One region of the Paenibacillus favisporus genome, then DNA from elsewhere that is predicted to be linked to it. Evidence: riboswitches for the same ligand, from Rfam matches in the RefSeq annotation. Region 1 holds a riboswitch; each other region holds the start of a gene.

Evidence for each region. A riboswitch is a leader RNA that binds a small molecule or an ion and turns the genes downstream of it on or off. The one in region 1 is predicted to bind cyclic di-AMP.
Region 2: another riboswitch for cyclic di-AMP. It lies ahead of ABID47_RS07740 (APC family permease); the one in region 1 lies ahead of ABID47_RS09980 (alpha/beta fold hydrolase).
Region 3: another riboswitch for cyclic di-AMP. It lies ahead of ABID47_RS04500 (3D domain-containing protein); the one in region 1 lies ahead of ABID47_RS09980 (alpha/beta fold hydrolase).

What each region holds. Positions count from the first base shown of each region.
Region 1 is NZ_JBEPLV010000002.1:414,073-424,291, forward strand. Features, by position in the region: gene ABID47_RS09970 (MATE family efflux transporter) at 1-137, shown strand, start outside; gene ABID47_RS09975 (hypothetical protein) at 178-1,029, opposite strand; cyclic di-AMP (ydaO/yuaA leader) riboswitch at 1,291-1,478, shown strand; cyclic di-AMP (ydaO/yuaA leader) riboswitch at 1,566-1,730, shown strand; gene ABID47_RS09980 (alpha/beta fold hydrolase) at 1,914-2,729, shown strand; gene ABID47_RS09985 (SDR family NAD(P)-dependent oxidoreductase) at 2,897-3,742, opposite strand; gene csaA (chaperone CsaA) at 4,022-4,351, shown strand; gene ABID47_RS09995 (DinB family protein) at 4,382-4,894, shown strand; gene ABID47_RS10000 (LysR family transcriptional regulator) at 4,953-5,831, opposite strand; gene ABID47_RS10005 (MFS transporter) at 6,016-7,236, shown strand; gene ABID47_RS10010 (VOC family protein) at 7,305-7,643, opposite strand; gene ABID47_RS10015 (GNAT family N-acetyltransferase) at 7,794-8,261, shown strand; gene ABID47_RS10020 (methyltransferase domain-containing protein) at 8,731-9,753, shown strand; gene ABID47_RS10025 (LysR family transcriptional regulator) at 9,832-10,219, opposite strand, start outside.
Region 2 is NZ_JBEPLV010000001.1:1,657,755-1,667,973, forward strand. Features, by position in the region: gene ABID47_RS07720 (hypothetical protein) at 1-145, shown strand, start outside; gene ABID47_RS07725 (NUDIX domain-containing protein) at 251-517, shown strand; gene xerS (tyrosine recombinase XerS) at 628-1,698, opposite strand; gene ABID47_RS07735 (glycoside hydrolase family 3 N-terminal domain-containing protein) at 2,172-4,436, opposite strand; gene ABID47_RS07740 (APC family permease) at 4,723-6,546, opposite strand; cyclic di-AMP (ydaO/yuaA leader) riboswitch at 6,681-6,844, opposite strand; gene ABID47_RS07745 (phosphotransferase enzyme family protein) at 7,050-8,081, opposite strand; gene ABID47_RS07750 (hypothetical protein) at 8,208-8,537, opposite strand; gene ABID47_RS07755 (PrsW family glutamic-type intramembrane protease) at 8,539-10,219, opposite strand, start outside.
Region 3 is NZ_JBEPLV010000001.1:932,677-942,895, reverse strand. Features, by position in the region: gene ABID47_RS04525 (DUF4178 domain-containing protein) at 1-400, opposite strand, end outside; gene ABID47_RS04520 (DUF350 domain-containing protein) at 451-855, opposite strand; gene ABID47_RS04515 (PspA/IM30 family protein) at 966-1,634, opposite strand; gene ABID47_RS04510 (NADH:flavin oxidoreductase/NADH oxidase) at 1,879-2,901, opposite strand; gene ABID47_RS04505 (polysaccharide deacetylase family protein) at 3,173-4,027, shown strand; gene ABID47_RS04500 (3D domain-containing protein) at 4,100-4,759, opposite strand; cyclic di-AMP (ydaO/yuaA leader) riboswitch at 4,763-4,915, opposite strand; gene ABID47_RS04495 (amino acid ABC transporter ATP-binding protein) at 5,154-5,876, opposite strand; gene ABID47_RS04490 (amino acid ABC transporter permease) at 5,863-6,522, opposite strand; gene ABID47_RS04485 (transporter substrate-binding domain-containing protein) at 6,692-7,501, opposite strand; gene ABID47_RS04480 (alpha-glycosidase) at 7,973-9,721, shown strand; gene glgA (glycogen synthase GlgA) at 9,833-10,219, opposite strand, start outside.

The sequences.
Region 1 (10,219 bases):
ACGGCCTGTACGGCATCTGGGCGGCGTTTATTGCCGACGAATGGCTGCGGGGCATCCTGCTCTGGGTCCGCTGGAGGAGCAAAGCCTGGCAGCGAAAAGCGCTGGTGCAGCTTCGCAGCGAGGAGCAGGCGCTGTAGCCGCCCGCGCAGGCAGCACAAAAAAACCGCCACTCGGGGATTATCCGGGGTGGCGGTTCTTTGTGCTGGCGCCGAACAGGGACAGATATGCCGAGGAGCGGCGGATCAAGGCGCGGGTATCCGTCGGGAACTCCGGGCCGAGCAGCGGGAGGCGGTTGACGGGAGCGTTCGCCCGGACTTCCGTATCAAGGTCAGCCGTCAGGCCGGAGGTCGCAAGCGACGTTCCTCCCCCGATGCGCAGCGATGCTGCGGCTCCTTCGGCGTAAGCCGTAAGGTTCAGCTCGAGAAGGCCGGCATCAAGGGATCTTCCCATGTGTTCGGCTGCTGTGCGCGCGGTATGCTGCTCCAGGCGTGATCTGACATCAAGCAGCGCCATCAGCGCGAGCGGGTATTGATTGTGGTCCGGCTGCTTCAGAATGTGCATGGCCGTCGCGGTGATGGCCTCTTCCAGCGTCAGGCCGCAAATATAACGCAGGCAGCAGCCCCACTGTACCAGGTCGAAAGTTTGCTTGCCTGAGCACAGCAGGCCCTCGGCAAGCCCTTCCTCTCCCGAGTAAGGCAGCTTCATAATGCCGATCCGGCAGTTTTCCAGCCAGCCCAGGTTGTGGTGCTGGTACCTTGGAAGATCGATTTCAAACAGTTCGATGGTAGAGATCAAAGCCCGGTTCATCGTGACATCCTCCTTGATCGTGATTTCATGGATACTCCCTGCCGTCTTGTTCCGGATCGTGACGGCCAGTAGGGTTCCATACATGTGTCCGATTGGTAAACTATCCGCATCATACGTCCAAGGGATATCTTTGGCAAGAAGACGAGGCGGATTTTTCGGATCAAAACCAGCATCTTTCCAGCGCAATGTCCAAAATTCCGGCAAAAAGCCCCTTTTTTTCATCCTAGCGGCTTCAGCCCTATTCCGGCATTATTTTCCGATCCAATGGGCGGGTTCAGCCATTTGAATGGTTTCCCGCCTTCAGTTATCCAGCAAAGCTAAGGAAAGCGGTAGGAAAGGCCGTAAAACAATGATTCCTACGGATTAGGACCCGTTTTCCCATCAGATCCCCAAATAAAGCAGGGAATCGTATCGTTTCCCTGCTTTACAGTTCGCCGTCCCAGGCGTATATTCATTTCATCATCCAATAGAGTAAGATTTGCGACTTGATGAACGCTGAATTTTCCGATGAAAAGCGGGGGAACCAATCGCAGTCCTCGTCCCACGGAGCTTTATGCTGGGGCTTGCGGCTTGCAGGGGTGAATCGGAGGCAGGATAACGCCTGTTTTCGTAGGGCTACTCTCACGGCCCGAATCCGTCAGCTAACCTCGTAAGCGTAGTTGAGAGCGGAGGAAACTGTGATTTGACGCATCAACACAGGGTATCTGCTCTGTGTTTTTCTGTGCGCTCATTTTGAAGGATGAAACGTGTACATGGAATATGTCTATTCGCTGAATTTCCGCCGGAGGGCGGAAAGCGGGGGAACCGGTCGTGTCTGCAGCATTCGCTGCGGCCATATGGGGTGAATCTCGAAAGTGATGAGTAGGGCTACTCTTTGGCCCGAATCCGTCAGCTAACCACGCAAGCGTATTAAGAGAGGCAGCTGTTATTCATGCAGATGGCAAGGCTTATTCAGCCTTGGATTTGGAAGCATGGAAGAGTGTCCTCTTTCCGGTGCTTCTTTTTTGTTGTTTAAAAAAGGAGAAGCATGGATTCCCAAGCGGGCGGCGCCCGCGATTTTGTACAAACAGAGAAAACAGGTTATTTGGGAGAGAGGAGAACATGAAGTGCCCCAGATACAAGTAAACGGAACCACGTTATATTATGAAATTCACGGCAGCGGCACGCCCATCGTGTTCATTCACGGGCATTTGTCGTCCCATCATATGTTTGAGCCCCAAGTCGAATATTTCAGCAAGCGGGCGAAGGTAATCGTGCTGGACCTCCGCGGTTACGGCAATTCGGGGAAGCTTGACGTGGAGGTCGGGCACATTATGGAAACCCAGTGCAGCGATCTGTGCGAGCTGCTCAATAAGCTGCATATTTCGCAGGCGACGCTTGTCGGCTGTTCCAGCGGAAGCGTGCTCGCCCAGACGTTTGCCGCCCTTCATCCGGACCGGGTCAGCGCTCTGGTACTCGTAGACAGCTACTTCGCGGGATGCTTCGGGAAAAAGAACCATTTGCTGAATATTTGCGAGGCGTGCAGTTGGCTGTCTTATTATTTGCCTGCGGAGTTTTTCCTCCGGTCGCTGCGGGTGACGTATAACCGGTGGAGACCGGTCTACAGCATCCTGCGCAAGGAGCTGTACCACAAGCGGCCGACAGAGTCGATCAAGCAGCGCATGGAGCTGCTGCGTATGGAGATGCCCGCCAATTTGGCACGGCTGCCGATGCCTGTACTGTGCGTCGCAGGCAGCCAAAGCGAGTGGTTCGTCAAGCAAATGCAGCGGGCGGCCACCCTGTTCCGGCATGTGCAGCTGGCGACGATCGAGGATGCGATGTACCCGACCCATTTATGCCAGCCCCATGCATTCAACCGCATGCTGCTGGACTTTTTGATGGACCAGCATATTTACCGGACCCGGGAAGCCTATGGAGGATAGCCCGCGGTCATGGGATTTGCCTCCTGGAAAGAAAATCGCATCTTGAGTCACACTGGCCCTAACCAAACGATCTACTCGCTGTATTAGGTAGCAAGTTAACCGCCCGATAAGAAGGCGGTTAACTCAGCTCTAGCGAGTTCGTTTTTTCAATGAGACTGATTAACTGATTATATTAAAAAGGGAGGGATGAACCGTCCATCAATATCGGTGAATCCGTACTCCTGGGCAAGATCACCAACCTGTAGTACCAGTCCGTTTTTCAGTTTCACTTCATCATCCCCAGCTAGGGCTGACACCGCTCGCCCTACGTAATACGGCGACTCCGTGTGTTTCAAAGCCTCAACCTCCTTCCAATGAGCTTCATCTGTACCGAAGTTCCTTAATACCAGTTCTGTTCTCATCCAGCCAGGGGAGACCGCTACCACGGTTATTTCAGTGCTTTTGAGATCCTGAGCTAATCCGAGCACTGAGCGGTTAATGGTATTCTTGGCGAGGTCATAATAGAAAGTTCCTAAATACTTATCCTGATCCTGAAATGTGGTATGTACGATCAATCCAGAATCAGCTTCTTGCATAAGCGGGATCGCATAATGGTTTGTCGCTATTTGTGGGCGTACTCCATTCTGAAACATAGCATCCCACATGTTCAGCGGATATTCCCAGAATGGTTTGGATTGTAAATTCACTTCCAAGTCATGCAGTCCCCAGACGTTATTCACTAGGATATGAAGCCGTCCTTGTTCCTGTCGGATTCTCTCGATCAAAGCTTGTGTATCCTCATCACGGGTATGATCGCAACGACATGCGTACGCCTCTCCGCCATGACTTCGAATCTCCTCCACAGTTTCATCGATACTGCCTGGAAAACCGTGTGTAGTCGTACCTCGTAAACTTCTTCCGGATACATAAACTACTGCTCCGGCTTTCCCAAGCTCAACGGCAATCCCACGTCCTGCTCCCCGGCTTCCTCCGGTTACGAGAGCGATTTTCCCAGCGAGTCTCTTCAAGTTCATCTACTCCTTCGCAGTTATTTATTTCATCATACTAAAGTAATACGTCATTAAATGTCGTATTTGAGGATGAACGATTGATTTTTGCAATCAATGAAAAGGCACACTTGAAAGTTAGGCATATGGCTAATTTGTTAGTTGCGGCTATATCGATAAAATACGTTATGGGAATCTGGGCTGCGGTGTGCAGCCTTTTTTTTAGGTTGGTGAAAGTGCTTGTGCCATTGACAGGCAGGGATATAATGGAGAGATACAATCATGGCATAAGAAGGAGGAAAAGTTGTGGCAACCATCGAAGATTTGATGAAGCTGGACATCCGCATCGGAACGGTGGTCAAGGCGGAGCCTTTTCCGGAGGCGCGCAAGCCGGCGATCAAGCTGAGCATTGATTTCGGGGAGCTTGGAGTCAAACGTTCCTCGGCCCAGATTACGAGAAGGTATACCCCGGAGCAGCTGGTCGGCCGCCAGGTGGCCGCCGTCGTTAATTTTCCCGTGCGGCGGATTGCCGGATATGAATCGGAAGTGCTCGTTCTCGGCGGAGTTCCGGAAGAGGGCGATGTGGTGCTGCTGGCCCCTGATGTGCCTGTCGGCAACGGCACGCCCATTGCTTGAACATTTTACAAAACGAAAGGATGGATACCGATGATTCTGCGCCCGACGAAGGAAGACTACAACGAAGGTTTCGCCAAGTATGTCTCCCTCGTACCTGAGGGGAACCTCGAGGAGATTCTGAACGGGTCTCTGAACCGGACGACCGCGTTTTATTCTGCACTGACGGAAGAAAAGGGGAATTACCGCTATGCGCCAGGCAAATGGAGCTTGAAAGAGGTGCTCGGCCATATTACGGATAATGAGCGCATCATGTGCTACAGGCTGCTCCGCATCGCCAGGGGGGACACCACGCCTTTGACCGGCTATGACGAGGAAGTGCTGATGGAAGGCGCAGCCTTCGACCGTTTCTCCATCGCCGAGCTTCTCGAGGATTTCGCCGCCGTTCGCCGCTCCACGCTGACGCTGCTGCGGAGCATTCCGGACGAGGCCTGGACCCGCAGAGGTGTCGTGAACGGTTATGAATCCACCGCCGCCGCTTGGGCGTATATTCTGACCGGACATGAAATCCACCATTATAATGTGATCCAGGAAAGATACATATAAACTCCCAAGGGTCAAAATTGGGCCGATTGCCGGCCATGCTGCACGCCTCTAACTCGCACTATGATTTGAGGCGCTCCTCGGCAAGATGAATAAAAGCCTGCGCAGCATGGCCCAAATATTTATCCGCCCGGTAAATGATGCTCATTTCCCTGTAGGGCGGATCATCATGGATGGGGAGGAACCGCAGCTTCGGATCGCCGATGGCTTCGACGAGCGTAGGCGTTTGAACGGTAACTCCCATGTTTTCTCTGACAAAGCGGAAGAGCGAAGGGTTGGACGTCGTTTCCACGACGATGTCCAGGTTAAACCCGTGCTTCCGGCAGTATTGCTCGACGAGCTCCCTTCCCCAGAACCCCTTGGGATACATAATGATCGGCAGGCCGTTCAGTTCAGTCAGGGAGACCGACTCCCTGCCGGCCAGCTCGTGTTCGGCAGATACCACCACGCCGTACTCCTCCCGGGGCAGGGACCGGACCACCAGCCGGTTGTCGTAAAGCGGCTTGAGCGAGATACCGATATCGATTTCCGTACTAAGGACGAGGCCTGCCACATCGACGGCTGAGACGATCTTGAGCCGGACGTTCGGATACCGGTTGCGGAAATCGATGAACATTGGGGTCAGGCGGAAATCGAGCTCGGAAGGAAGCACGCCGACGCCGAGCGTACCGCCCTGATGATGGCGAAGCTCGCCGATCTCCAGCTTGGCGTTCTGCAAATTTTGAAAAATTCCCCTTGCCTGCTTAAGCAGGACCGAGCCCGCATCGGTCACCGCAATCCGTTTGCCGATCCGGTCAAACAGAGGCATACCGACCTCCTCCTCCAATGCCTTAATCTGCAGGCTTAAATTCGGCTGGGAGATGCCGAGCTTATCTGCGGCCCTCGTAAAATGCAGCTCCTCGCAAACGGCCACGAAATACTCCAGTTGTCTCAGTTCCATGTTAATTCCTCCTGTTCATGAACGATAGATCGCGGCGCACCGAAGTGGCAGTAAACCCTAGAGTGCCGTGAAAACACGGGTTTATCATTTGTATAACAAATTATTATTATAATTTCAATATAATTGATAAATGATCCATCTCCCATTAAGATGTGATCAAATCGATCTGAGGGAGAGAGAAATAATGAGAAAACCTTCACTGTTCATGATGGCTGTCGCCTTCATTTTGGCCTCTTTAAATTTGCGGCCCGCAATGAATTCCATCTCGCCCATGCTGCAAGCCATCCAGCGGGATTTGGGCATGAGCGCGTTGTCGGCAAGTCTGCTTACGTCCATTCCGGTGCTGTGCATGGGGATATTTCCGGCTTTTGCGGTCAAACTGGGCCAGCGTGCCGGGCTGGAGCGCGTCATCGGCTGGTCGATTGCGGTCATCGGCGCCGGTACGGTGCTGAGATGGTTCACCGGATCGTCGGCGTACCTGCTGCTGACCACCGTCCTGGCCGGGCTCGGGATTGCTGCGGCAGGACCGCTGCTGTCCGGGTTCATTAAGCAGCATTTTCCCGCCAAGGTGCCCGTCATGATTTCGCTCTATACCGTCTCCATGGCGGTCGGAGCCGCGCTCGCATCGGGATTGTCCCTGCCTTTATCGGTCCGGGCCCATTCGTGGCAGGAATCGCTGGCGGTTTGGGCTATCCTCGCTGCCGTCGCCCTGCCGGTATGGTGGTGGTCGGTTCTCCGTTATACCCGTCGGCCTGCCCGTGCGGAGCGCTCGGCAAGGGCGGCCGGACTTCCCTGGAACAGCGCCAAAGCATGGGGTCTCACGCTGTCCTTTGGCCTGCTCGCTGTTCTGTTCTTTTCTGTCACGGCTTGGCTGCCGCCGGTCGTGGAACATATGGGATACGCCAAAGCCTATGCGGCCAACATGCTTGTCCTGTTCTCCCTGACGCAGATCCCCGTCGGCCTCCTGTTTCCGCACTTGCTCCGGCGTCTGCCTTCCCGACGCTTCTGGCTGGCGCTGGGCGCACTGTCGATGGCCGCCGGCTTCCTGATGCTCTGGATGTCCGTGACGCCGTGGCTGGCGGCGATTCTGATCGGCATCGGCCCCGGCGTGCTGTTCCCGGTCAATCTGATGATGCCGATCGAAGCGGTAGGCGATGCTCAGCAGGCGACGGCCTGGTCGGCCATGACCCAATCGGTGGGATACGTGATTGGCGCGATGGGACCGATGCTGCTTGGCGTGATCCACGACGCTGCCGACAGCTATACGCTGCTCATCCCGGTGCTGCTGGCCGTCACGCTGGCCATGGCGGGGGTTCAGCAGCTGGCTGCGAAGCCCGGGGCGGCGAAGGTGCTAAACAAGCAGCGGGCGAAGGAAAAGGAAACAGCCCTTCCCTTGGCAGAGTAAGGAAAGGGCCGTCGATGACGGAGCATCAGCCTGCCGGCTAGCAGTATAGATCGGGACGGGGGCAGGCTTTAGCAGAGGACCTCGACCGTAAACCCGCCCGGTGCCTCGACGTAGAACGTATACCCGTGCGCATGCTGCGGAGGCTTGACATCGTATCCGTCCTCCAGCAGCTTTTGGTTGATGCGGTCGACCTGCTCCTCGGTCTGCTGGGGAAAGCCGACGTGGAACGTTTTGGGGTACTGCACCTCACGGCCCTTCATCAGCGTCAGCACAAACCCGTCATCATCGAAGAGCACCGCGAAGTTGTCGCCGCGGGCCGCCCGGCACTCCAGTCCGAAATAAGTTTCCAGAAATGCCCGTGACGCCGCCACATCGGTCACCGTTAAATTCAAATGGTTGATTTTCATCATTACCGCCGTCCTTTCAAAATGGGATGACTTTCTTTGCTTACCCCCTTATTATATGACCTTTATGCAAGTGATAAGGTTTCGGTATAATGGGGGTTAAAAGAGGTGGGGTTCACGATAAAAACCCGTCACCTGGCAGGAGGCATCGGTATGAAAATTCAGCTTCAAAAGGTGACAAGGGAAAATTGGGAGGAAGCCATTTCCCTTCGGGTTGCGGAGGAACAGGTTGGCTTCACCCCGCCGGTTGCTGTATCGCTGGCCAAAGTCTACGTTAAACCCGATGGGGACAATGTCGACTATATCCCTTTCGCCATATACGATGGGCCGCGAATGGTCGGTTTTATAATGCACGCATGTGAAGAGAACACGGAGGATATGTACTGGATCAACGGCTTTTTGATTGATGAACGCTACCAGGGCCAAGGGTACGGCCGGGCCGCCTTGACGGAGATGATCCGTTGGATCGTAAACCGGTGGGACCGCTGCCGGGAAATCCGCCTGACCGTCCATGGGGACAACAGAATCGCCAAGCGTCTGTATGAGTCGGCAGGCTTTTCGCCAACCGGGGCGGTATACGGAGAAGAAGAGGTATGGAGCCTGCCGGTCGCAAAAGGCTGATTCATCAGCCTGATTTCTTGAGGGCCGCAAGGGGGATAGGCTTGTTGGCGCGCAGATCTCTTGCCCCAGCCGGCGGTCTGTAATATAATAGGGAAAATTTCGTAATTGATGGAGGCTGGAACGATGATGATGACCGTTTTCTTGACCATTCTTTCAGTGAACTAAACTGAATAGCTCGCCGGAGGCATGAGGTATCCAAGCCCGATAGGGGCTGGGTATATTTGATATGCAGCTTCCGGGGATGCAGTGAATGGTCATGAAACGGAATTCCTTAATCACGTTCTTATGCAGGCAGCCTTAGGGGCAGCCTGTGCCTTTTTGCATAGAAGACGCGAATGGACTTTGGTTCATTCGCGTTTTTTTGTTTCCGGGGCAGATGTTCGAAACACATTTAACCGGCCGCCGGAGCAAAAACCACGCTCTGCGGGCTTCATTCTATGCTTACCATCAATGACGAGGTGATCGATGTATGCCACGCTACTTTTTTACTGTACTGCCTGGGCTGGAAGAAATTCTCGCCGATGAAATGCAGGCTAAAATTTCCGGGGTACGTATTAGGGACAAGGCCAGGGGAAAGGTTTATTTTGACTCTGACTTGCCAGTAGAGTATTTTCTGACGCTGCGGACTGCCGACAATCTGTATCGTTTCATCCACCGGTTCCCGGTAGGTCCTCATAAATTGCATTTACACCATATCGAACAAGAAATCTCCCGTTTGGATTTATCCATGATCCGACCGGATTCTTCCGAAAAGATTAGCTTTAAGGTCAATGCCAGCCGAGCGGGAAACCATACCTACAGCAGGTTTGATGCGTCAGAGGCTGCGGAATTGGGAATCATGCGGCGCTATCGGCATTTTAGACAAGATCACAGCGGCGGGCATCAGCTCGAGTTTCGGCTCGATCTGGTTCAGGAAGAGGCTGTCTTTGCCATCAGGATAACGGATGCGGCGTTCAGGTATAGGGGAAAGATGCGGGAATTTACGCCGGCCGCCCTGCGGCCGACCGTTGCCCACGCGCTCGTGTGGGTGTCCCGTCCGGAGAAGGACGATATCTTCGTTGACCCCTGCTGCGGATCAGGAACCGTGCTGTCCGAGCGCTGTGCGTATCCTCACGCCGGCATTCATGGCGGAGACCTTTCTGAGGAAGCCGTCTCAGCTGCCCGTGCCAACGTGGGACACACTTCCGGTGTGCATCTTAAGGAATGGGATGCGCAGCGCCTGCCGCTGGATTCGGGATATGCCGGCAAAGTGGTGACCAATCTTCCTTTTGGAAGGCAAATTTCGTCTATAGCATGCATTCCCGTTTTGTATGAAGGAGTGCTTAGAGAAATGAAGCGTGTGCTCAAATCGGGAGGTCAGATCGTCTGTTTAACCGATGCGGGGGGTCCTCTGCTGGCGGCTGCCGAGAAAGCGGATCTCCGTTTGGCCACGGTAGCCGACCTCCGGTTGAAGGGACTGCATCCGTCCATTTATTTGCTGCAAAAAGATTAATCCGGCCCTGTCGCACGGCTGAACCGGATTTCAGGCAAGATGCAGCGGAAATGCAGCGTGCCAACAGTGCTTGCCGCATTACACCGGGCTGCTGCGGATCAGCTTGACCAGATTTGCGGCCGCCGGAGACAGAGGCTCATCTTTGCGGGTGCAGATGGCGATGACGTTCGTTAAACCGACGTCGTCTACATAGACCCGGCACAGCTCTCCCCGCGCCACATATTCGCGTACGACCAGCGAGGAGACAAAGTTCGCGCCATATCCGGCAATGACGGCGGTGATCGCCTCGTGCAGACCGTTAAACTGCAGCGCTACCTTGGGGGCCGGGGCGTTGTAGGTGCGGCATAGCGCGAACAGCCGCTCCCGCGTGGAGCTGCCTTCCTCGCGCATGACAAACGGCTCGCTCATCATTTCGGCAAGCGACAGGTGGCGGTTCGCAAATTTATGATTCGGCGCGACGACGAAC
Region 2 (10,219 bases), on a different contig from region 1:
GGGACAAAAACATGGTCCCTTTGAAAGTCGCCAAAATAGCGGCTTTTTTGTTTTATCGGTACAAGTTCTTGTCCTTGGCTCGGGACAAGAACTTGTACCGATTGCCGAAAAGGACAAGAACATGAGCCTATTACCGATTAGATAAATATCTAACTAAGTTTCCATGCAATTTCATTAAGCTAACGAGCAGGGTAGTGTGAGAAGGCTGTGGAATAAATATACAAACATTACTACATGAGGAGGTCGTAATATGCCATTCCCAACGCATATCGTTGCCACAGGTGGATTTGTAGAAGATGGGCAAGGAAATATACTTTTAGTAAAAACTCGTGACGGTGGTTGGGTATACCCTGGAGGACAAGTGGAAGTTGGAGAAAATCTGATAGATGGTTTGATTCGCGAAATCAAAGAGGAAAGTGGAATTGACACTACGGTTAGCTACTTAATTGGTGTCTATTCAAATACAGGGATTTTTATTAAATGGTATGATGGTGTGACTGATGTTCCTTGGGTTTGATTTCGTATGTAAAGACATATGTACAAAATACGAGTTTTGTGAAAATGTGTCAAAAAAACGGCCGGATGACGGCCCAATTTTTTATTTTTATATAATTTACACTACTTCAATCACTTATCCATATTGTTAACGGCTTTTCTCATCTCTTCATCCGTTAAATGCGTATAGATCATCGTCGTCTGGATTGATGAATGCCCCAGCTGGTTCTTTAGCCTCGGTACGTCGTTGTTCTCCAGGTGGTAGCGGGTTGCGAAGGAATGTCTCAAGGAATGCACCGTCAGTGCCGGTTTACCAAACGCTGCAGCGTATTTTTCGATCAGCTTTTCAATCGATCTCGGCGTTAACCGCCGGCTTTTGCCTTTGCGGCCGATTGGCGCTGCTATAAATAAGTAATTTTCTGATTTTTCCGGTACATATCGCGTTTCCCGGATTTTCAAGTAGCTTTCCAGGTCTAATAAGGCTTGCTGGCTAAAATAAACATATTGTTCTTTGTTGCCTTTACGCAGCACGCGCACTTGGCCTTTGTTCATATCCAAATCCTCAATATTGATTCCCGCTACCTCGGATAAACGCAGTCCTGACCCGAGGATCAGCGATACGATGGCCGTATCCCGCTCACGGTTAAATTCGTGGAACCGGACCATACGTTTGTTGCTTTTGTTCAGTTCCCCGAAATCATATGCCACAAACTGCCGGAACTTCTCAAAATCGTCTTCACGTAAGATTTTGCCCTCAATGCGGTTCGCGACAGTTTCTTGGCTTTCCTTAATGGAATTAAAGTCGATCTTAGCCATCACATTTCGTTGAATATACGGCTTGAGATCTGACGTTTCAGCCTTGTTTTGCAGGTAATCAAACAACGACTTTAACGCCGACAATTTCCGGTTGATCGTGTATTTGTTGTTGCCCAGCTGATACTCCAGAAATGACAGAAAATTTTCGACTTCGCGCACGGTCAGTGATTCCAGAACATTCAATTCAATGTCTTTACGATCATCCGCAGCGAGTTTCTCAGCCACAAGCCAATCAAAAAAGATAAGGTAATCGTGGCAGTAATTCAGCAGCGTCGTGTGCAACAGCTTGCGTTTGCGGCTATCGATGTATTCGGTCACGTACCAGGGAAGCTCCGCACATTTATCATCAACGCGTTTCATGTAATGCAGCTTCGTGTTTTTATCCATTTATTGCTAAACCTCCTTATGTACAGAATAACTTATATATATTTATTCGTCAAATTATTATTTTACGTAATTATAAATTATAAAGATGGCCATATAGAATTCAGTATGCGGCGCTTTTTCCTATCACATCCTCTATACCCAGGTTCCAAAAAGCTCCGCGATAAGATACTTATTATCATTACGAATGATCTTCATTGTGCTTTAGTGTTAGTGTAGTTGGCTTAGCTTATAATTTATATATTACGTCATCGAACAATCGCCTAGTTATAGATTTGCACCGCTGATATTCATGGACAGCAACTCCATCTAAATCGTTAAATCGTTCTTATAATAATGAACCTGATCATTTATTTCCGATTATTTAAAAAAGTACAATAAAACCGCGCTTATGCGCGGGCTATTATTGCTAAGTTGTTCTTATTGACCCAACCACTTAAACCCGGTTAGGTCAATAACCACCATCTTGATCATAATTACTTAATTGTCACCGGCAGCACCCCACCGGCTTTCAGTTGGCCTAGAAGCACTTTGATCCCGGCGGCTGTATTTGGCTCCTGCTTACCGTAAACTGCGATACCAGAACGGATGTTCTGAATGTAAATCTTCTCATACGGATTGCCCAGCGATAACAGCGTATAACGCTTGTTACGTTTGTTCATCTCATCGATCAACGTTTGATCATCGGCCCAGCCAAACTGACTGGCCACGTTACGGAACTGATATGAAGCCAGGATGACGTAATCCGCTTGATCCACCGCCTGAAGCGCCTCATTCGTTTTTCCTTGCCCGACTAGGGCTGTTACTGTTTTCAGCGATAGGTTATTTGCAGTTTGCTTCAGCTGTCTCTCGAGCTGCTTCACCTGCTCCTCATCGGCTGCGACAATCGCAACCCGATCGCCTTGACGAATTTGATCCGGCTGCGCACCGTCACGGCCGGCTAACAAGGTGACCGCTCGCTCTGCGATTTCCCGCTCCACTGTACGATGCTTCTCGGAACCAATGACACCATTAAGCGCGGCCAATTGCTGCGTAAGGCTTTCGCTGCGGTCAAACAAACCGTATTTCGCTTTCAGCTCCAAAATCCGTTTCACTGATGAATGGATGGTTTCGATCGGTATCTCCCCGCTCTTCACTGCGTTCACCAGCGTTTGGTGCGCGGTTGCCGGATCTTGCGGCATGAGGATGATATCCACACCTGCGGAAACGGCACGTACCACAGCTTGATTTTCGCCAAAATGCTCCGCGATCGCATTCATCGTGAAGGCATCGGAAATGATGACGCCTTTGTATCCAAGCTCCCCCCGGAGCAATCCGGTCAGTACCTTCTTGGATAACGTAGCAGGAATCGGCACGCTGCTTCCGTCCTTGAGCGATGTGACGTGATCGTTATCTACAGCTGGAAACGCTATATGTGCGGTCATGATCATCTCTACTCCGTTATCGATGGCAGACCGGAACGGTTTGAGCTCCACCGCATCGAGCCGCTCCCGATCATGCGAAAGCACCGGCATTCCCAAATGGGAGTCTACAACCGTATCCCCATGGCCGGGAAAATGCTTGACCGCCGCGATCACTCCCGATTGCCGAAGTCCTTGGATCTCGGCAAGACCCATTCGTGTCACCAAATCCGGATTCGAGCTAAACGACCGCATTCCGATAATCGGATTATCCGGATTGCTGTTAATGTCGAGCACCGGCGCAAAATTGACCTGCAGCCCGAGCGCCTTCAACTCCTCCCCGGTCAGCCGTCCGGCCGCTTCGGCGAGCGTTGTATCTCCAGTTGCACCCAGCGCCATTTGACCCGGCAGATTCGTACCTCCGGGGATTCGTTTAACGACCCCGCCTTCCTGGTCGATGCCAAGGAACAGCGGAATGTCGCCTGCCTCCATCTGCAGATCATGCGTCAGAGTGGTGACCTGCCGAACGTCTACGATATTTTTATCGAAAAGAATAAGTCCGCCCAAATCCTGATCATGAACGCTGCGTTTGACCCCTTCATTGACCGTAGTCGTCACTTGCCCGTTCCATTGCCTGATGTCAGGCATGAGCATTTGGCCGACCTGCTCGCTTACGGTCATGTACGACATCAGCTTATCCCAATCCTGTGCCTGAATGGCTCCTTGACGTTCGAAGCGAATGACCCGTGACATAAATACGGCAAACTCCGCTCGCGTCACAGATCGGTCCGGACGAAAGGTGCCATCCGAATATCCGCCGATCAATCCGTTGGAGCTCATCATGAGAATAGGCGCTGCCGCCCAATGCTTTGCTGTATCCGTCAATGTTACGGGGTGCTGGCCTTTTACGAGTGAATAGGCCCGTGTAAGAAACGCCGCCGTTTCGGCACGGCTCATCGGTGCATCCGGATGGAATGTGCTGTCAGGAAATCCGCTGGCCAGCCCATGTTTTGCGGCGATGGCAATTTCAAGATAAAAAGGATGGTTCTTAGGCACATCTGTATAGGCCATGCCGCCGTCCGCTTCTTGCTGCAGCTCCTGCGGATAAAGTTCCCGCACCATGAAAGTAACGGCCTGCGCTCTTGTGACTTGCCTTTCAGGCATAAATTTCCCATTGCCATATCCGGCGACGGTTCCCCGTTCGGCCATATAGGTGATGCCGTCTTCCGCCCACTTCGAGTGCTGCAGATCAATAAATCGTTCTTCCGCAGCTGTGCTTCCTGCCCATACGAGCACAGAACCGAGTACGGCACCGAATATCGTCATCAGTTTTACATTCATCTGCTCCACTCCTGTTGCTGTTCTAGGTACGATGATTAGACGCGAGTGACATACCGTTTGTTGCGATATTGCCTCGACTCCAGACACATCATGAAAAAAGGCATCCCCTACTCTGCAGGAAATAAGCCCTTACTCATAAGCCCTTACTCATAAGCCATTACGCTCAAGCCATTATTCCCACGGGATTACCCTTTCCCTTCATATATATCCGCTGCATTTACGCAAAAAAAGACCGCCGGCACAGATGCCGGGGCCTGATTACGAATGGTTTGAACCATCTGAATCGCTATTTTTTTAAATGATACGGTACCGTCGTCACAACAACATCTTTGCGGAATAAAAGATAAGTCCGAATCATCAAGCTCGTCTGGTTGTGCAGCAGATTGTGCCAGCTTTTCTTTGGAATAAACTGCGGAATGATCACCGTGACCTGGTAGTTGGATTCGCTCGCTTTCCGGTGCACCGTATCGATAAATTTGCTAAGCGGATGAATGATGCTCCGGTACGGAGAATGCAGCGTCACAAGGCGCACGTCGGGCCGCCATTTTTGCCATTTTTCCTCAAACCGGTTCTCCTCTTCACGTTCAAACGGAATATATACCGCAATGATCTGATCCGCCGCCAGTGACTTCGCATAATTCAGGGAATGCTCCACGACATGCGTTATGCCCGAAACGGGGAGAATGATCACATTGCCTTCAATCGGTACCGCCGGCTCACACGTCGACAGCCGCAGCTGCTCGCCAACCGCCTCATAATGCTTCTTGATCCGGTGGATCAGATACACGATCAGCGGCAAAAAGATCAGTACCGGCCAGATCTGCGCAAACTTGGTTGCGAAGAACATCACCGACACCGTGAAGCTGATCAGCGCGCCGATCGTATTGATCACGAGCTTCGTCACCCAACCCTGCGGTTTTTCCCGGATCCACTTGACGATCATTCCCGTTTGCGAGAGCGTGAAAGGGATAAATACCCCTACCGCGTATAGTGGGATCAAATGTTCCGTCTGTCCGTGGAAGGCGACGATCAGCACGATGGACAGTAGCCCAAGAATGATGATTCCGTTCGAATATCCCAATCGGTCGCCACGGACGGTAAACATCCGGGGAATAAACCGGTCTTTGGCTAAATTGACCGCCAGCAGCGGAAACGCCGAATATCCGGTATTGGCCGCCAGGATCAAGATCAGTGCCGTCGTGCCCTGGATGAAAAAGTACATAAAATTCCGTCCGAACGTCTGATTGGCAATCTGAGATACGACCGTCTCCTGGGAATTTGGGGATATGCCCAAATAATAAGCAAGAAATACGATGCCCGAGAAGAGTACAGCCAGCAGAATCCCCATTGCCATCAAGGTTTTCGCCGCATTGTTCGGGGCCGGATCTTTGAAGTTCGGAATGGCGTTCGAGATCGCTTCGACCCCGGTCAGGGCGGAGCTGCCCGAAGCAAAAGCTTTTAAGAGCAGGAACAGGCTGATCCCCGCCACCGGCGTCCCGACCGGCGTATGCAAATGCGGTGAAACGTGACCGGTCACGATGTTGTACATACCGACGCCGATCAAGATGAACAGCGCGAAGGCGAACAGATACACCGGATAAGCCAGGATGGAGGCCGACTCGGTGACGCCCCGCAAATTCAGCAGCGTAATGAGGATGACGAAGGTGACGGCAATCCCCACCGTATGCTCGTGCAGCGCCGGAAACGCCGAAGTCAGCGCGTCCGTGCCAGCCGAAACGCTGACCGCAACAGTCAAAATGTAATCTACCAGCAGCGATCCGCCGGCCACCAGCCCGGGATAGATTCCCAGATTCTGTTTGGAGACGACGTAAGCGCCGCCGCCATGCGGATAAGCGAAGATGATCTGCCGGTAGGATAAAATGAGTGCAGCCAGCAAAATCAATACGCCGATTCCGATCGGTATCGAATACCAGAACGCCGCCGTGCTGATTGTGACAAGAACCAGCAAAATTTGCTCCGGCCCATACGCTACGGACGACAGCGCATCGGAGGATAGAATGGCCAAAGCTTTTTTCTTGTTCAGTTTTTGTTCTCCCAATTCGGTAGACTTCAGCGGCCGTCCAATCAGAAGTCTTTTCAATGCTGCCATAAATGTTTGTCACCGCCAGTGTTAGAGTTGAAATGCTCATGATGTACCCGTTAGACACGTGCTCAACCCTTTTTGGGCACAACAAAAAAAGCCGCAGGAAAGCTGGACCTTCCCGTGGCTTTACGCGCACGACAAATCCCTCTTTCAAAACGCTTACGAGGTTAGCTGACGGATTCGGGACCGAAAGTATCCCTACACTTAATAAATGAACATCAAGTGATTCACCCCTGGGACGAAGGCTTAACTTCCTCCCTTTGGTTCCCCCGCTCCTGATTTCAGAATTCAGCGATCAAGGAGTATTACGTTTCAGGTTCACAAGTTCACGATTACGAATTGAATCTTACTCCTTCCGGATGCCTGCTGTAAAGAAGCAAACGGTTTGAGATACGTATGAAAAAATTCAAAAGAACTTCATGTCAACGCTTACAAAGGCGGTAATCTATTAATTTCTGGCTGTAGCTGTGCATATCGCTTGTTTACGCTATTAAATTCATATCAGGCTTCTAAATATTTCGATCCGCCGCATTCCTCAGTGAAGCCTCTACGTTCTCCAAGCGGTTCAAGCAGTGATGCCGGACCATTTCGAGGTCGTTATCCAGCTGGTCCGGCTCCAGGTCGCGATGCAAAATATTCATGCACCAATGGGTCAGGTTTCTCAAATGATGGCGGTATGCATAATAACGCAGCAAATCCGGGTTCAGCTCCATCTGTTGTCCTAGTTCCTGCTCATACCCTGTGAGAAAATGACCCAGTCCGTCCCCGATATACCCCACGATATCCAGCTCTGGTGGCGCAAGCATGGCTGCTTCCCAATCCAGAACGACCAGCCGGCCGTCCGCGGTCTCCATCAGATTCCCTCCCCACAGATCACCGTGGCAGAGCACATTGGGGGGCGGGTCAAGCACGAGACGTTCACGAACCCCTGTTATCTGGTGCAGCAGCTCGGTTATGCGCGTTTGCTGAGGGATAACAAGCTCACGCAGCAGCTGGCTAGCGGGACTTGCACCGGGCTGAAGATGCTCAAGCTGCTCCAGGCATTGGATCAAATGTTCGGAGAAGGAGACATCATACGTTTCACTCGAAAGGCCGGATGTGGCAGTAAAGGGAATCAACTTCCGAATCCGCGCAGCCAGTCGTCCAATACGCTCCAAGTTATGCTTGGAAAACGGGTAAGCTTCAGCCCAGGTCTCCCCTTCGATAAATTGAAACAGCACCGCTGTGCAATCGGAGAGGGAAAGCAGGAAAGCACCGCTTAAGGTTCGAAACGGACAGGGCAGCTCCACAAAGCGGCCGGTCTGATGCAATTCCCACATAAACGGCACATAACGGCTGCACCGAAGGATGCCTTGGCGGTGGCTGTCATTGCTATGGTCAAACAGTTTCATATAGTATCGCGTTCCGTTTTCTCCCTCCACCCGGTAAGAATAGGCTGAATCTCCATAAGGGATAAAAATAAGCCTCCGGGCAGCGATTCCGTAAGCTTCGTTCAAGTGATGCACAAAAGCCCCTTCGTCCATTCGATAAGACTGCCTCACTTCGCTCTCCCCTTTCCCTTTTCATCACGTAGCGCGGATAAAAGCAATCAAGCCCGGTGTCTGTGTAACCCGGACTTGATCGCAATCACCTCGTATGAGATTAGAATCATCTATTATTCACCAATGCTAACCGATGTAGACAACCGCACCGCGGCGCCTGTACGCTTTCGGCAGTTCCGTCTCGAGCAGCTCGAGTCTGCGTAACATGTGGTCGAGGTCATCCCCATGCATGTGGCTTCGCGCCCATTCTTTAAGCTGGGACACTTCGCCCAAGACAGCTGGGATGTCCTCGGACTCAACGTCCGTACCGTCCTGGAAAAGCGCGACCCACTGCAAGTTCAACTCTTCCACCGCCGGCACCCAGTATTTCTGGAAAAAGGATTCCGTCGCCACCGGCAGCATAAAGGACCGTTCAAATTCGTCTTCCGGGTCCACGATAATTGCGCTGATTGACATGTTATTTCACCCCAAATCGAATGTTGAATGTATAATCCGGGAATTCTTGACGCAGCTTGTTCAAGCTGTTCTCCGCGGCTGCCCGTAACGCCGGCGAGTCCCCGTCCAGCTGAAACTCGAAATGCCGGATTCCTTTGATTTGCTCCAGCGTCGGGATCTCCGTCGTTCCGTCAGGCGTTGTTCGCGTCCCAACCGCCTTCTGCATCAGGTTGTTGATCCGCACCTTCGTTTTCTGGTACAACTGCTTATCTGTAAATTGCTGCGGCGTCTGCTGCGGCTTGCCCGTTTTTGGATGGATGCGGTCGAGCCCTTGCGCCGACTTGGCTTCATAGAAGATGCCCTTCTCCAGATCGACGCCGTCAAACTCCCCAAGCGCTCCGTTCTTGGCATCGTGGAGCTCTACCCCGCGGTACTTCGCTTTGCTCCAATGCACATAATCGTCTGCATCGTTCTTCGGCGGCTGCTCCTCGGGATCTTTCTCTTTCTTTGGCGGAGGATCCTCCCCATCCGGCTTATGCGGCTTCTTGGGCAGGTCGGGTTCCGGCTTCGGCTCCTTTCGCCGTTTAAGCAGCTTCTCCAACCAATCCTTCAGCCTGCTGCCGCCTTTCTTACCGAAGCGTTCGGCCAGCCTGCCGAACGGAACACGGCTCAGCGCCAGCGCAAGCAGCGTAGAGATCGCATTTTCGGGGGTGAGCAGCCTTTTCGGATCGCGGATATCCTTAGCGATTTCGTGGCCGCTCGCCGGTATGCTCGCTGCTGTTAAGGCAATACCGAGTGCCGGCCAGAAGCTGACGAACATTAACGACAAAGCGAACGCTCCGAGCACGATGGCGCTTTTTTCCCAGAAACCGAGGCGGTCCCACCAGTTCTGCAGCGAATCGAACATGCATGAGAAGCAAGCCGGGTCGGCGGGATGGACGTGCGCCTGGAAATAAGCGGCGAAGCCCACCAGCCCGGCGACCACCAGAAGGAGCGCGGTTACACCGGCGGCGGCACGGAAGTGCTTCAGCATCCTCGTCTGCAGGTCACCCTGCAGCGCGGCGGCTTCCTGGTTGCCGTATAGGAGCGAGAAGCCCAGCTCCCTGCGCTCCCGGGTCCAGGACATGACGCTCGCCAGCCGTTCCCTGCGGGTCAAGAGAGACTCCAGCATATACCACAGCTCTGACACCGGGTTGATCCATCCTTCGCCTTCCATTCTCGGCAGCCGGCTTTTCACCCGATTCAACGAGACGTAATCCAGGACGAGCCCAATCACCAGCATCAGGAGGAACACGCCTTTCGTCCGGTATCCGCTGCCGGTCAGGTCGCTGATTTTCATAAACCAGTCCGGCAGTGATCCCTGACCGTTATAAGCGGCGTGATCGATGATTGACCAGACGAGCAGCAGTGCCGGCAGGGCGAAGATGGCGTCGCTCAGCCGCTTGCGCAAACGCACGGCTAAACCGAGCCCTAAGGTTATCATGCCGGTGTGCACGGGATGACTGACCGACATGATGGTCGGAAAGATGCTTTCTTCAAACCGGCCGGGGAACAGCGTCCAAAAATCCCAATGGATCGTCTCCCCTCCAAGCATCGTCACACTGTAGCCGTACGTCCGTCCGATGATGCCAGAGTTCAGCCAGCGTCGCGTCAGCTCTTCCATCAATTGAAAGCCCACGCCCGCCCCGGCTCCGGCCAGTGTA
Region 3 (10,219 bases), on a different contig from region 1:
ATTGGTACTGCCATACGTGCTGCTCTCCCCCTTGCGTAAACGGGGTTTTGCCTTGAATCAACACATGACCGATGTATTCTTCTTCCATATAGTAAACCCGGTCGTCCAGTTCGATTTCGGTTGGTACTTCGGCAGGGTTGTCAAGCCGGCCGTCGATGGGAGCGTACAATTCATACTCCAAGGTCTCGCGCTCTTCAATATGAAGGTAAGCGATCGTGTTCCCGTCCCGGAGCGTGAGCAGAACTGCGTTTCTTCCGCGGTTGTGCACGCGTCCGATGACTTCGTATGTGACCAATGATACCTCGCAAATATCTCCCGGCATCAGCGCCAGCATGCTCTTCTCCGGTTTCGGCGGTTCCGGCTTGGCAAACAGGTTGCCGATTCTTTTAAATACACTCATATGCTATAACTCCTTAGGTAATCAAACTTTAATATATATTGGGGGTCGTGCTACAGGCAGGCGGTAATGATGAGGGCGCCCACCAAATGGATCGTACCGGCAAACAGGCCGTAACCCACTTTGCCCTGCTGTGTACCTGTATCCAGGTCAAGCTTTGCCCACCATCTCATCAAGACGCGCACGATCGCTTCCAGCACGAGTAAGATCAAGAAGGAGACGATCGATACGACAAGCGCTTCCAGCAGGTTATTCGAAGTCCGAATCGAAACGGACAGAATGTAACCCTGGGACAGCAGCTTGATGACCAGGCGCGAGGTGACCGCCATGTTGCCCGCCTTCACTTCTTCAAAATCTTTGTACTTGGTAAACAGCGAATCCACAAACATCAAAATAAAGAGCAGGATCGCCCCGGAACCTGTCCATACCAGAATCCCTTTAATGATATTAAAATCCATCCACCTTAGCCTCCACATCTTCTCAACGTCTCACTCATACATAATAAAAGCGAAGGAGAAATATGACAAATGTTCCCCTTCGCTATTCATCATACCTGGTTTATGGCAGATTATTTGTTCTCGTACTGCTTCAAGAGCGCTGCCAGCTCATCTTCAACTTCTTTGTCCTTACCGAGCTGTTCGAACTCGTCGTCGAGCGATTTGCCTTTGGCGGACATTTCGTTGCTGGCTTCGGCTTGCGCCTCCATCTGCAGCATCTTCTCTTCCATCCGCTTCATGCCGTTCGTCGCAGAATCGGTGCTGAAGCCGTTCATCGCCTTGTTGATTTCGGTTTGCGCTTTGGCCGCATTATAGCGGGCTACCAGCGTCTCTCTTTTGTTCTTCATTTCGGTGAGCTGCTTGCGCATTTCCTCAAGCTTGGCACGGAGATTGTCGGCGGAAGCTTTGTTCTGGTCGTAGCTTGCTTTGTATTCGTTCATTTTCTGCTCAGCTGATTTTTTCTCTTCCAGCGCACGGCGGGCCAGCTCAACGTTCTGTGCCTGGGCTGCGGTGTGTGCCTGCTGGGTACGCTTCTCAACGAGCGCCTGCTGCTCTTCGTACAGCTGCTTGAATTTTTTCTCGATGGCGATTTGAGCGGCTACAGCCTTCTCCGCGTCTTCCAAATCTTCGGTCATATCACGGATGTATTGGTCCGTCATCTTGATCGGGTCTTCTGCCTTATCGATAATCGCATTAATATTGGACATTGTTAAATCGCGCAGTCTTTTGAAAATAGCCATGGTTTCTTGTTCCTCCTGAAAGGTTAATGTGTTCTTCTTGATACTCTTTTACGCAGCAGTTTTAGGACCGTTTCAAAAATCGCCAAAATTTTTTTCGGGTTTGTTCATCTTCCATAATATAGCAGCAACGAGCCTTCATTCAAGGCTATGTTTACCGTTTAAAAAACGCGGGAGCCGATCCGACCGATCTGACTCCAGCGTTTTGTTGTGAATGTTTGATTAGCTTCATTTCCACAATGCCCCGTTAAAAAGCGCGCAAGTACTGTTTCGGGATCTTCTGTTCTCCGTTCAGCTCTTGAGCCGCATGGAGTGCCCAGTAAGGATCCTTCAGCATGCCTCTGCCGACTGCGACCAGATCCGCCTTTCCTCCCAGCACCACCTGCTGCGCTTCCTCGTAATTTTCCAAGCGGCCGACAGCAATTACCGGCACATCCAGCTTTGCCTTCATTTGCTCCGCCAATTCCACCTGGTACCCCGAGCCGGCCTTCGGTCCGCCGTTCGATCCGATATGACCTTCACCGCCGGAGGAAATATGGAATACGTCCACGCCCGCATCCCGGTATCGTTGGCAGATTTCCGCGCAGTAATCGACGTCATAACCGCCGTCCACGTACTCCTTGGCTGACACTCTCATCAGAACAGGCATGTCTTCAGGGACCGCCTTCTTGACGGCTTTCACGACTTCTTCTCCGAACAAAGCCAGGTCTTTTCCATACGCATCGTCTCTTCGGTTGGTCAGCGGAGAATGGAACTGATGGATTAAATAGCCGTGAGCGCCGTGTATCTCCACGGTATCAAAGCCGGCTTCCACCGCGCGCCGGGCCGCTTCCCCATAGGCGGTAACCAGACTCTGGACCTCTTCGGTGGACAAAGCTCTCGGAATTTTATATTTCTCGTCAAAACGGATGGCCGATGGAGCTACAGGCGGGTTCGCGTCTTCCGCCTTGCGGCCGGCATGGCCCAGCTGGATGCCGATCCTTGCGCCATAGGCGTGCACTTCGTCGACGATTTTGCGGTAAGCAGGGATCTGCCCGTCATCCCATATTCCCGTATCCCGGTTCGTAATCCGTCCATCCGGGTGAACCCCCGTCATCTCTACGATAATCAATCCGGCTCCGCCGACTGCGCGGGATACATAATGGACATAATGCCAATTGTTAGGGATCCCGTCCTCAGCCTGTACCGAATATTGGCACATCGGAGGCATAACAATCCGGTTTTTCAGAGATAATCCTTTAAGTACATAAGGTGTAAATAGATCTGCCATTGCTTCGTGTCTCCTTTATGTTGTATGTGATTAAGCCTATATGACAACACGGTTATATGATTGCAGCGCCGCCGCTCATTGTCCATACCTCGCGGTTACGGCCAATGTGCAGCGACCGTAATCCATCAGTTCTATTATACACGCTTTGCCGAACGATATGAAAATGTGGCCCAGCATCTGATTTAAAGCAACATAATTGCATCAACTTATGGACATAACAAGGATAATCATGTTTTCGCTGTTTGTCCGCGGTGGAAAGGAGTCGAGACGGATGAAAAAGAAGCTGTTATGCACATTGCTGTCTTCCCTGCTGATCTTGATGCTGATCTTGATGTTGATCTGTCCTTGGCAGTCCGGGTGGCCGGCCGCCGCCGCTCAAGGCGGTGAACCCCCGGAACATCCGTCAGGTTCCGAACCTGCACGGGAAACCAGCAGCCGGGAGGCGAAAGAAAAGCGGAAGGAACAGCAGATTCTCACGCTCGGCCAGCTGATCAAAAAATATCCCGAAACGTTCAAAATTCACGGTCCGCGCGTCAAAGAGGTGGCCCTAACCTTTGATGACGTGCCGGATCCCAGGTTTACTCCTCAGATCCTGGATGTGCTCAAAGCCCATCATATTAAAGCCACCTTTTTTGTGATGGGCAGCCGGGCGAAGAAGCATCCCGAGCTGGTCGAGCGCATCGTCCGTGAAGGACATGTGATCGGAAACCACTCCTATAATCATCCCGTGTTTCACAAATTGGAGATGGACGAATATGTAGCCGAGATTAAGCGGACGGAGAACACGCTTTACGGCATCGTCGGCTATAAGCCCAAGCTGATCAGGCCGCCTTATGGAGACATCACGGAACGCCAACTGCGCTGGGCCAAGCAGCAGGGCTACAAAATCGTAAACTGGAACGTCGATTCGCTGGATTGGAAAGGAATCGGCAAGGAAGCGGTCAAGCGCAACGTGCTGTCCACCGTTGGGCAAGGCTCGATCATTCTTCAGCATGCGGGAGGCGGAACCACGTCCAATCTCAGCGGTACGATCGATGCCCTTCCGGACATTATTCGGACCTTGAAAAATAAAGGCTATTCATTCGTCACGCTGCCGAGGTTACTTCACGTTCCAAAAGACAAGTAACGCGCTGAGCGTACAAAAAAACCGGCTTTCGTACAAAAGCCGGTTTTTCCGTGTTGTTATGAATAGCTTGAACTATTTAATGAAGTACAGCTCAACGTCCTGGAATCCGAAGGCACTGACGCTTTCCGGGCTGCCCGGTACGAAAATGTCGATGCGTTTCCCCTTAATCGCGCTCCCGGTATCCTTAGCTGTCGCTACGAAGGCTTTCTTCGGAAGGCCCGGGAAGCTGTGACCGGTAACGAGCACTTTCGTTCCCAATGGAATAACGGACGGGTCAACCGCGATCGTACCCAGCTTCAGCGGGTTGCCGAAGTAATCCACTGCGCCCCACTTGCCGTTTTCGCTAGCTGAGGAAGAATATGCCGTAGCTCGGACGTCCAGCGTTTTGGAGTAATCGAAGGTTTTACCCCATGCTTCCACGACTTTGTCATCGCCGTTGACGTTCAGGGAAGCGGCCGTGATGATGGAGCCGCTGTCCTCTGCGGCAAATGCCTTGGCTGTGCTTGCTCCGGGAACGTTTAATTTCAGGCCCGGATAAATATTGGTTGCTTGTACATTCGGATTTGCATTCATCAGTTGATTCAAATTAACGCCATATTGTTTAGATAGTGTATAGAAGGTGTCTCCATCCTTCGCTACATGGACCGAGTCCGCAAACGTGGGTACCGTCTGTACCGCCAGAGAAATGCCGATGATGGCTGCAAGTGTCTTGATTCCTTTAAATCTTTTCATGGTTCCTCCTTAAGTCGTGATGCCTGCGAAGTTAGCTGTCGGATTCGGATTGAGGAGACAACCCTACGCCCTGTTGGTGCGATTCACCCCAAGCGTACTATGTACACAAATTACATCCCCCGCACTTTACCTTAAAAGTTTCGGCTCAACAAATATATCACAATTTTGTAACCTGTGCGCATGAAAATGTTACCAATCCAAAACCCTTGAATGATCAGGCTTTATTTAGAGTTGTTAGCTGACTTAAGCAAGGGAGAAACGGCTCAATTCCTTTCAAAAAAGTTACAACATCTTCATTCATTTTAACGATTTATTCATAAAAAGGTACAAAAAAAGCCCTGGATGAGTAATATTCTCGTCCAGGGCTTTATCATTTGTAGATTCAGGCTCTTGGTCAAAGGACCTTGCTTAGAAAATCTTTCGTACGGCTGTTTTGCGGGTTACCGAACACTTCTGCAGGCGTCCCCTGCTCGACGATTTGTCCGCCGTCCATAAAGACGATCCGGTCGCCGACTTCCCGGGCAAACCCCATTTCATGCGTTACGATTACCATCGTCATGCCGCCCTCCGCGAGCTTCTTCATGACCTCCAGCACTTCGCCGACCATTTCCGGGTCCAGCGCCGAAGTCGGCTCGTCAAAGAGCATGACGTGGGGCTGCATGGCCAGCGCCCGTGCGATGGCGATCCGCTGCTTCTGTCCGCCTGACAGCTGGGACGGATACGCATCCTTCTTGTCGGATAATCCGACCGTGCGCAGCAGGTCAAGGGCAATCCGTTCCGCCTCGGCCGGCGGCTGCTTTTTCACCTTAACCGGCGCCAGCATGAGGTTCTGCAGCACCGATTTATGCGGGAACAGGTTAAAATGCTGGAACACCATGCCCATTTTTTCGCGTGTGGCATTGATGTTATGGCGTTTGTCCGTAATCGGCTCGCCTTCAAACGTGATCTGTCCCCCTGTCGGGGTTTCGAGCAGATTCAAACAGCGGAGAAAGGTACTTTTTCCCGAGCCGCTGGGGCCGATCACGACGACGACCTCGCCTTTGGCGATGTCGATGTCGATCCCTTTCAGAATCTCCAGCTTGCCGAACGATTTGCGCAAATCTTTAACGCTGATCATCGGTATTCAGCCTCCTTTCAAATGCCCCCAGCAGCTTGGACAAGGTAAACGTCATAATGAAGTAGATGGCTGCAATGACCAGCAGCGGACTGAGGTAATCATACGTAATTCCTTGGATAGCCCCCGACTGGTACATCAAGTCGGTGACGCCGATAAACGATACGATGGATGATTCCTTGATAATCGTAATAAACTCATTGCCGATGGCCGGCAGCACGCTTTTTACAGCTTGGGGCAGCACGATGTACCGCATCGTCATACTGCGCGTCATTCCGAGGGAACGGGCCGCTTCCGACTGGCCCCGGTCCACCCCCTGGATTCCGGCACGGAACACTTCCGCAAGGTACGCGGAGCTGTTAATGGACAACGTAATTGCACCGGACTCGATTGGCGTAAATTTGACCCCGAAGGCCACGAGACCGTAGTGAATAATAAACAGCTGAACAACCATCGGGGTACCGCGGAGAACTTCCACCCATACCGAACCGATCAGCTTCGGCAGCCACAAGCGGGACATCCGCAGCAAGGATATAATAATGCCCAGCACGAAGCCGCAGATGACGCCGATGGCCGCCAGGAGCAGTGTATACTGGATACCTGTCGCAAAATACGTCCGGTATTCCCAAAAAACGGAGAATATATTCATAAAGACCCAAGAACCTCCTTTGTCATCATACCTGCCTGTCCCATCCTTTCCCTGTATACAACAGATCGGGACATTTTTGAAACAAGGTACCCATCATTGAACAGAAAAAATAGCGAATTCGCTTCGCTATTTTATCCGATGTATAAAATGAGAACAGACAGCTTAACCTCTATTTCTGTGCAGCCAAATCGCTCGCTTCGGCAACGTACTGCTCAATCTTGTTTTCGGAATTCAGACGGTCCAGCGTTTTGTTGATTTGGTTCACGAGCTCGGTGTTGCCTTTTTTGATCCCGATCGCGTAGCCGTCTTCCTTATAATCAGGAACCGCATCCGCAATTACCAGACCTTTGACGTTCTTGATGTATGCCTCGGCAACCGGCTTCTCCATGATGGAGGCATCCACGCGGCTCGAGTTCAGCTGCAGCACGATGTCGGAAATTTTGCCCAGACCGGTGATCTTCGCCCCCGGAATCGTCTTGGCGATGTCCTCCTGGATGGAACCCTTCTGAATGCCGAGCGAAGCTCCTTCCAGAGCTTTCATCGTGCTGTATTTGTCTTTGTCAGCCTCTCTGACGACAACGGCCTGCTCCGCCTTATAGTAGTTGTTCGAGAAATCGATTTGTTTCTTTCGTTCTTCGTTTGGTGTAAGGCCCGAAATGACAAAATCTACGCGGCCGGTGGACAGCTCGCCGAGAAGCGCATCAAAGCTCATGTCCTTGACTTCAAGCTGCGCCCCCATGTCTTTGGCGATTTCCTTGGCGATTTCGATATCGAAGCCGACGATTTGGTCCTTGCCGTTCACCATTTTATGAAATTCGTACGGCGGGAAGTCCGCGCTTGTTCCAAGCACGATCGTCTTGCCGCTGGCCGGCTGTTCGCCCGCTGCCGTGCCGCCCTCAGTCGAAGGTTTGCTTCCGCATCCGGCAAGCAGGGAGCCTGCCAGCAGAATGCATGCCGTTAGAATACCCCATCTTTTCATATCTATCTCTCCTGTCCGTTTCAATGATTCTTATTGTTGTTCAAAGGCATGATCCGTATCCGGCCCAGCCCGAAAAACCACGGTTCTAATCATACAATAAAAATGCATGATTATGCAATGACATTTTCATACAGTGGTCAATACATTTCAAAATAGCCAGAATAATGCGGATTACAGTTTTTTAATTCCATTTATTCCTAGTTCTATTGTTTCTTTTAGTCACCTCCCCCTCTTTTTCGGAATAAATATGTATTTACCATTTCAAAGCCCGTCTCCTTCTTAATATCGATGCATAAATCCCTTCAAAAACCTGCACCCTTTGAAAGAAAAGCTTCTTCTTATTATGTAATTACACGCAATGGGGACTCCTACGCAAAAAGTTCACCGAAACGTCAGATGAAGGCGGCAGCCATGGTTCATCATTCCGGGAATGAGGTATTAAATAGCTAGATATTTAGTGGAGGTGTAGTCATGCTGCTGGAAGCTTTATACCATGTCCCCCGGGACAAATGGGCCTATGCATACGATCCGAAGACGATACATCTGCGTGTCCGCACCAAACGAAACGACGTGGATACGGTGGTGGCGATGACCGGAGACAAATACGACTGGGATTCGACCTATTTTGAAATTACGATGGAAAAAGCCGCGACCGACGATATGTTCGATTATTGGGAAGCTGCTGTGCTGCCTAAATACAAGCGTCTTAGCTATGCGTTCCGGATCACTTCCGGCAAGGAAACGATTTACATGCTCGACAACGGGCTGTACCGAAATTGTCCGGCGCCGACGGGCGGCTATTACGAATTTTCTTACATACATGAGATCGACGTGTTTAAGGTGCCGGATTGGGCAAAGGATGCTATTTTTTACCAAATTATGCCCGAACGTTTTGCGAACGGGGATCCAAGCAATGATCCGAAAGGGACACAGCCTTGGGGAGGACAGCCGACAACGGACAATTTCTTCGGCGGCGACCTGCAGGGCGTCCTGGATCATCTGGACGACCTACTCGATCTGGGCATCAATGCGATATATTTCACACCTTTGTTCACGTCGCCGTCGAACCATAAATACGACATCGTCGATTATAAGCAGGTTGATCCGCATTTTGGGGATAACGAGCTGCTCAAGCAGGTCGTGGAAGCCTGTCACAGCAAAGGGATCCGCGTCATGCTCGATGCCGTGTTCAACCACTGCAGCGAACAGTTTCCACCGTTCCAGGACGTCCTCAAGCATGGGGAAAAGTCCAAATATGCCGATTGGTTTCATATCAACCAGTTTCCGGCACGGGTTGAGAACGGGATCGCCACGTATGACACGTTCGGCTTCTTCGGCAATATGCCGAAGTTCAACACGGCCAATCCCGAGGTGAAGCAGTATTTGCTGGACGTTGCCGAGTACTGGATCAAGGAAATCAAGCTGGACGGCTGGAGGCTGGACGTGGCGAACGAGGTCGACCACCATTTTTGGCGGGACTTCCGCATGGTCGTCAAAAACGCCAATCCGGATGCATATATCGTCGGGGAAGTGTGGAGCGATTCCTTGGCCTGGCTGGTCGGAGATCAGTTCGACTCTGTCATGAACTACCCTTTTGCCGACAAGGTGCTGGAGTTTTTCAACGGAGGCATGGACGGACTGACGTTCGCCAACAAAATGGGCACCATTCTGATGCGCTATCCGCAGCAGACGAACGAAGTGGTGTTCAACATGCTGTGCAGCCATGACACACCGCGCCTCTTGACACGTGTCGGGCACGATAAGCGCCGGATGAAGCTGGCGGTCGTCTTCCTGTTCACGTTCATGGGGACGCCATGCATCTTCTACGGCGACGAGGTGGGCCTCACCGGAGGCGGCGATCCGGACTGCCGTAAATGCATGGAGTGGGATCCGAAGAAGCAGGACCGCGAGCTGTACGATTTTTACAAGCTGCTCATCGGTCTGCGCAAAAAAAACAAGGCGCTCCGCGAAGGCCGCTTCCGCTTTTTGAAGGCGGAACCGGGCAATCCCAACATCATTTACGAGCGCATGGACAGCCGGGTTCATTTCACGATTTGGATGAACAACACCGACAAACCGCAAGTGCTGTCCCACCCGATGGTTACGAACGACTGGAAGGACGCCTTATCAGGCGAAAAGGTGCCTACCCAGAACGGAACGATGAACGTCAGTCTGGACCCTTACGGGTACCGGATTTTGTACCGAAATCTCACCAAATAAATCGGTTTCTTCATAACGAAAAGCCTTCCGGAGTTCCGGAAGGCTTTTTCCAAATGGATTCTTAGCGGCTGTGGATATTACCACGGAGCCGGCCTGTACCAGCTCCGTTGCTCAAACGGTGACGCGTTCATAAATGTCCATATACTCCTTGGCGGACATGTTCCAGCTGTAATCCCCGGCAAAGGCGTTCTTGACGATTTTGCTCCAATGCTCCGGCTGTTGGTAAAACGAAGCTGCACGGCGGATCGTATGCATCATATCGTGGGCGTTGAACGCCGTAAAGCTGAAACCGTTGCCCTCGCCCGTAAACTCATTGTAAGACTGCACGGTGTCGTTCAGCCCCCCGGTCTCGCGAACGATCGGGATGCTGCCGTACCGCAGCGCCAGCAGCTGGCTGATGCCGCATGGCTCGAACTTCGACGGCATGAGGAACATGTCGCTGCCTGCATATATTTTGCGTGACAGAGCGTCGCTGAACGTGATCTGCGCCGACATGTT